3 regions of the Rothia sp. LK2588 genome follow, and region 1 is predicted to be linked to each of the others. Evidence: predicted binding sites of a transcription regulator. Region 1 holds the regulator's gene; each other region holds the start of a gene.
The links. The regulator LexA, encoded in region 1, represses DNA repair genes until DNA is damaged. The targets are predictions, from matches to a motif close to TCGAACANNTGTTCGA.
Positions count from the first base shown of each region.

Region 2: VVR12_RS05715 (LexA family protein) is a predicted target of LexA. The motif match lies at 1,078-1,093, and genes of this name have one in related genera.
Region 3: uvrA (excinuclease ABC subunit UvrA) is a predicted target of LexA. The motif match lies at 725-740, and genes of this name have one in related genera.

Region 1 is NZ_JAYWLS010000004.1:38,850-41,121, forward strand. It holds gene VVR12_RS08850 (LysM peptidoglycan-binding domain-containing protein) at 56-379, opposite strand; gene lexA (transcriptional repressor LexA) at 630-1,340, shown strand; gene VVR12_RS08860 (ATP-dependent DNA helicase) at 1,432-2,272, opposite strand, start outside.
Region 2 is NZ_JAYWLS010000002.1:294,317-296,588, forward strand. It holds gene hisC (histidinol-phosphate transaminase) at 1-1,017, opposite strand, end outside; gene VVR12_RS05715 (LexA family protein) at 1,181-1,567, shown strand; gene VVR12_RS05720 (Y-family DNA polymerase) at 1,557-2,272, shown strand, end outside.
Region 3 is NZ_JAYWLS010000001.1:644,753-647,024, reverse strand. It holds gene VVR12_RS03040 (MBL fold metallo-hydrolase) at 1-631, opposite strand, end outside; gene uvrA (excinuclease ABC subunit UvrA) at 792-2,272, shown strand, end outside.

The DNA.
Region 1 (2,272 bases):
TCTTCTCGTTGTATCAGCCACACAGGCATTCTATCGAGCCACCGGCGTGAACGCTCTAGTGCTGGGCATAAACCGGCACTTGGAGCTCCTGCCCGCTATGAATAGCAACGGAATCAAGGTCATTGAGAACCATGATTTCGTTGACCACATTGCGGACATCCTCACCGGAACGGTGCTCTGAGGCAATATCCCACAGGCTCTGACCCGCTCGCACCTTGACTATTTGCGTAGCAGCAGCGGAAGAACCATCGTTGCCCGCCTTTGCCGTGGGCGGGTTGATCACCATGAGCGCGCCCAGCACCAACAGGGCGGCCAGGGTGAGTACAGGAAGACCACGGAAGACGAAGCGGCCCCGTCGTGTGAGTTTCATAGAAAACATGTGTATCCCCTAACCAGTGGTGAAGTTTCGAATGTCGAACACATTCTTCGAACCTGTGTTCGAACATCGTAGTTAATTTCTACCAGAACTTTCGAACATCGTCGATATGAATTAGAACAAATGTTTGGATTTTCCCCGGATATCCCTTAATCTGGTAACCAGACAACGGTTAACACGCAGATGTTTTCGAACACGTGATTAGTCTGCACGCCGGGTATGACAAAATAAGCCAATTTTTGAGGGGAACACCGTGAGCGCTCACACAAAGACAGGTGATTCAGGCGGCACTGGCCGCTCTCGCCGTCCACTCACGGCGCGTCAGCAGAAAATCCTGACGGCTATCGCCGAGGCCATCGAGAACCGCGGATACCCGCCTTCTATGCGTGAGATCGGTGACATCGTAGGATTAGCATCGCTTTCCTCAGTGACCCATCAGCTCTCTCGGCTCGAAGAGATGGGGTACATTCGTCGCGATCCCAAACGCCCCCGGGCCATCGAGGTGCTCGACGAACCGACCGCTCCGGCGGATGAACCTGAGTCTCAGGCCGCCGTCTTAAAACTGCCTCAGGTAGACCAATCCAGCGATGACTTCGCGGTTGTTCCGCTCGTAGGCCGCATCGCCGCCGGTGGCCCCATTACCGCTGAGCAATCGGTCGAAGACGTCATGACATTGCCGCGTCAGATCGTAGGCAACGGAGAGCTCTTCATGTTGCGCGTCAAGGGTGACTCCATGGTAGATGCCGCCATCTGCGATGGTGACTGGGTAGTTGTCCGCTCGCAAAACACCGCTAACAACGGCGATATTGTTGCGGCCCTGCTCGACGACGAAGCCACGGTCAAAACCTTCCGGCAACGCGACGGTCACACGTGGCTGCTACCGCAAAACACCCAGTACGAACCCATTCTCGGCGACCACGCAACGATTATGGGCAAGGTCGTTTCGGTGTTGCGTTCGCTCTAGGAGCCACGCAATCATCGCGTACCCCAGCGCAGTGCATCAGAGCCGCCGGTCATATTGACCGGCGGCTCTAGTTATATAAGGCTTCAGTGCACTACTCATCCTCGAGCGTGGCCGACAAACGCTGAAGGGCCCCCAGCACCACGTCAGTGCGTTGCGTGGTCCAAAAAGGCGGCATCGCCTTGACGATAAAGCTCCCGTACCGCTGGGTGGCAATGCGGGAATCCAACACCGCAACCACTCCACGATCTCCCACAGAGCGAATCAGACGCCCAGCTCCCTGCGCCATACGAATAGCCGCGTGATAGGCAGAAACCGCCATAAACCCGTTTCCGCCATTCTGGGCCACGGCCCGGGTGCGCGCCGCGGAGAGCGGGTCGTCAGGCCGTGGGAAAGGGATGCGATCCATCATCACGAGTCTGCAGGAATCTCCCGGAACGTCTACCCCCTGCCACAGACTCATGGTCCCGAACAGGCACGCGTCGCGATCTTCGGAAAACTCCTTGACCAGGGCCCGCAAAGACGATTCGCCCTGGACCAACACGTTGAAAGCAGTTTCTTCGCGCACATACTCAGCGGCCAATTCCGCCGCCCGCCGTGAAGAAAATAGTCCTAGGGCTCCCCCGTGGGAAGCGTTCACGAGCTCCACCACGCGTTCCAACTGTTCGCGTGAGATCCCCCGCCCCGGTTTGGGCAGGTCCGCTGCCAGATACAACACACCCTGCTTGGGATAGTCGAAGGGAGAACCGACGTCGATGCCTTCCCAAGGCGGGGCTCCTGAGCCCTGCAGACCCAACGCCCCGGCCGCGGCGTCGAAGGATTCCCCCACGGTCAACGTGGCGGAAGTCAAGATGACGGTACGGTCTTCGAAGAGGCCCTCGCGCAACCGCCCGGCCACCGAGAGCGGTGCCACGTGCAGGGTTGCCGGGTCGGAG
Region 2 (2,272 bases), on a different contig from region 1:
CAGCGCGTGCTGCTCGGCGAGCTCGGCGAAGGCTTGGGTGTGCTCCCCCAGGGCCAGCCAGACGAAATTGGCGCGGGTCTCGGGGACCCACCACCCCAGATCGTGGAGCCCGTCGACTACCCGGGAGCGCTCGGCCACCAGGTGTTTCACCCGCTCCATGACCGTCTCGTGGTGCTCCAGGGAGGCGATGGCGGCGTCCTCCGCTAAGGACGTCACGGCGAACGGTGTTGCCGCCACCCGCAGGTACTGGGTCAGCTCGGGGTGGGAGATCGAGTACCCCACGCGCAGACCGGCCAGCCCCTGCGCCTTGGAGAAGGTACGTAACACCACGAGGTTGGGGTAGTCGGGGTAGAGGTTCAACCCGTTGACCGGGGGTTCCTCCCCGGCCGGGGTCTCGGAGGCGAGGCAGAACTCGAAATAGGCCTCATCGAGTACGACCACCACGTGCTCGGGCACCTGAGCCATGAACCGGCGCATCTGCGACTCGGTGACGGCCGGGCCGGTGGGGTTGTTGGGACTACAGACCAGCACCACGCGGGTGCGGTCGGTGATCGCTGCGGCCATGGCCTCGAAGTCGTGCGCACCGTCGGCGCGGTTGGGCACCTGCACGCTCTTCGCCCCGGCCAGCCCCACGCAGATGGGGTACGCCTCGAAGGACCGCCAGGCGTAGACGACTTCGTCTTGCGAACCGTCGGCATTGGCACCGGCGAACGTAGCAAGAATCTGCGTGAGGGCCCCGAGGCTACCGGCTCCGGTGACGATATCTTCGACGGATACGTGCAGGTGCCGCGCCAGGGCTTCGCGAAGACGCGTGGACAGCGGATCGGGATAACGGTGGACGCGGTCGAAGTCGGCCAACACCCGCGACACCTCGGGGACGGGGCCCCAGGGGTTCTCGTTCGAGGAAAGTTTGTACTGGGTCAGCCCCGCAACCGGCACCGGGGGCTTTCCCGCGGCGTATTTCGGAAGCGTGGAGAAGACCGGACGGGGCTGAGGGGTGTCGGTGCTAGCTGTCATGTCTCCTACCTTAGTGCGCGGCCCGAAGACACGGAAGAAGCGGACCGCTCTCTGATTTTTTCGAATATATTTTCTAAAAATAATACATTTTCTAGAACGCGTGTTCTACTGTTAAGGCATGCAAGTTCTACTCATCGCACCGCTGGAGGGAACAGTGCCAGCGGTGTACCCCAGCTCCGAGGTTGGAGTTCCGGCAGGATTTCCCTCCCCTGCGCAGGACTATTCAGCTACCTCGTTAGACCTCAACGAGGTGTTAATCCACGACCGCGCTGCCACGTTCATCCTGCGCGTCTATGGTGACTCCATGATCAACGCAGGCATCTGCGACGGTGACGAAATTATCGTCGACCGCTCGTTGATAGCCCACGACGGTTCCATCATCGTGGCCTCCCTCGACGGTGAGTTCACCGTGAAACGTCTCAGTATCGACTCCCAGGGCGCGGGGTGGTTGGTGCCCGAAAACCACCGCTACCCGCCTATTCCCATCTTCGAGCACTCCGACTTCGAAATCTTCGGGGTGGTTACGAGGTGCTTGCACCGTGTCGCTTGAGTTTCTGACCGCCGACAGTTTTCACGATCCCTTCGCGTTCCCCGCCCCGCCCGCGTGGAAGCGCCGCTCAACCGAAAACGATGCGAAGCAGCCGCTGTTGTACTTCCACACCGATATCAACTCCTGTTACGCCTCGTGCGAACGCATCCTCGACCCCTCGCTGAAGAACCGGCCGGTGGTGGTGTTGTCGAATAACGACGGTTGCCTGGTAGCGCTCTCTGCCGAGGCCAAGGCGATGGGTTACCGTCTGGGCGACCCGTGGTTCAAGGTGCGGGATCAGGCCCTGGCGCGGGGCGTGGTGGCGCGCAGTTCTAACTATGAGTTGTATGGGGACATCAGCTCCCGCGTCATGGCGGTGCTACGCGAATATGCCCACGGTTTCGAGCAGTACAGCATCGACGAGGCGTTCCTGACGATCCCGGTCTCTCCCGCCGAGGCCGTGCACATTGCCCGGGCCATCAAAGACGATCTCGCCCGCCGCATCGGGGTGCCAGTGTGCGTGGGGGTTGCCCGTTCCAAAACCCTGGCGAAGCTAGCGAATAAAACCGCCAAGAAAGTCCCCGTATTGCGCGGGGTCTGTGTGTGGGACCGGTTACCGCAGGCCAGGCGGAGCGCCCTGTGCCAGGCCTTGCCGGTGGACGAAGTCTGGGGCGTGGCGTCCCGCACCCGCAAGAAACTGGCGGGGATGGGCATCTTGACGATCGC
Region 3 (2,272 bases), on a different contig from region 1:
GCGTCGTAGAGTCACCGTGGCCGGGCAAAACGAGTGCGTCGTCGTCAAACTCTCCAAAGAGCTTCGACTTCACGTCGTGGAAGAGGGAGCGGAAGTCTGCATCGGAATTTGTCTTACCCACTCCGCCGGGGAAGAGCGAATCTCCGGTAAAGAGGATCGTCTTATCCTGAGTGCGGAGAACGAATGCAATCGATCCGGGGGTGTGGCCCACGAGGGAGATGGTATCGAGCCGGTACCCGTCGAACGAGAGGGTCTCTCCGCCGAGCAGAGCTTCCTGCACCGTGAAATTTTCTTGCGATTGAATGGCTGGGATATCTGCCTGGCCCGCATAGGTCTTCGCATCGAATTCCTCGGCAGCCTGGGGCAGTGCGCGAATATGATCCCAGTGCCCGTGGGTGGTGAGCACATACATCACGCCCAGTGCCTCACCGGCTCCTGCGTAGTCTTGGCGCGCGGCCTCTTTCGCGAAGCGCTCGATCGTGGGGAAGTCGTCCGCGGCGTCGATCACTACCTGCTGACCCGTCACCTTCGACGTCAGCACATACACGTTATTGGCCATATCCGATACGGAGATGGAACGCACCGTCAGAGCTTCGTTGTTCAGCCAGACTGTATTCTGAATCTCACTCATGCCCAAATTCTACAAACTCCCGTCGGCCACGAAAAGAGCAGGCCAGTATTGCGCTCACAGCCAACCCACCTGCACAAAACCGCCAACTCGACTTAGAATATGTATTCGAAGCGCCCCGGTATAGTACGGGGCCACGCCAGCGGCAACCCAACGAAGGATCATGATGGCCCAGAGCAAAACCGCCACAGGCACCCGCGACCTCACCCATATCCATGTCCAGGGCGCCCGCGAGAATAACCTCAAAAATATCGATTTGACGATCCCGCGCGATGCCATGGTCGTCTTCACCGGTCTTTCTGGTTCCGGTAAGTCTTCGCTGGCCTTCGACACCATCTTTGCCGAGGGGCAGCGTCGCTATGTCGAATCTCTCTCGTCCTATGCCCGCATGTTCTTGGGGCAGGTAGATAAGCCCGACGTCGACTTCATCGAGGGGCTCTCACCGGCGGTCTCCATCGACCAGAAATCTACATCGAAGAATCCTCGCTCCACCGTTGGCACCATCACCGAAATCTACGATTACATGCGCTTGCTGTGGGCGCGTGTGGGCCGGCCACACTGCCCGGTCTGCGGTGAAGAAATTTCCAAGCAGACGCCTCAGCAGATCGTCGATCAGCTGATGGATTTGCCCGAACGGACCCGGTTGCAGATTCTTGCGCCGGTAGTTCAGGCCCGCAAGGGTGAGTTCGTCGATCTTTTCAAGGACCTCACCACGCAGGGATTCTCGCGTGCACGGGTCGATGGTGAACAGATTCAACTAGCCGATGCCCCGAAGTTGGCGAAGCAGTATAAGCACACGATCGAGGTGGTCGTCGACCGCATTGTGATCAAAGATTCCGTGCAACAGCGTCTGACCGATTCCATTGAGACCGCGTTAAATCTCGCCGGTGGGGTAGTGATGGTCGACTTCGTGGATGAGCCCGAGGATTCCCCCGAGCGCACGCGTAGCTTTAGTGAGAACCTCGCCTGCCCCAACAATCATCCCCTGCAAACCGATGAGATCGAACCGCGAGCTTTCTCTTTCAATTCTCCCTTTGGCGCGTGCCCGGAGTGTGACGGTATCGGTTCAAAGCTGCAGGTCGATGAAGAACTGGTGATTCCCAACGACGACCTCTCCCTCGGTGAGGGCGCGATTGCACCCTGGTCTCAGGGCAAGGCCACCACCGAATACTGGCTTCGGTTGCTCGACGGTCTCGCTAAAGAGGTCGGCTTCGACCTGAATACTCCGTGGAAGAAACTGCCCGCCAAGGCGAAGAAGGCGGTTTTGCACGGCAAAGACTTCAAGGTCACTGTTTCTTATCGCAACCGATTCGGCCGAGAACGTCGCTACACCTCGGGGTTCGAGGGCGTCTTCGCCTATATCAAACGCAAGCACGAAGAAACCGAGTCGGAGTGGTCGAGAGATCGTTACGAGCAGTACATGCGTAACGTGGCGTGCTCGGCCTGTGGCGGCGCGCGCCTGAACCCCACCATTCTCGCTGTCAAGGTGGGTGGCGCGTCCATTGCCGAAGTGACCGACATGCCCATACGCGAATCGCTGAAGTTCATGCAGAGTCTTGAGCTGGATCCCCGTGAGATGCAGATCGCCGAGGCCGTGTTGCGGGAAATCGACGCGCGACTGCAGTTCCTGTTGGACGTCGGTCT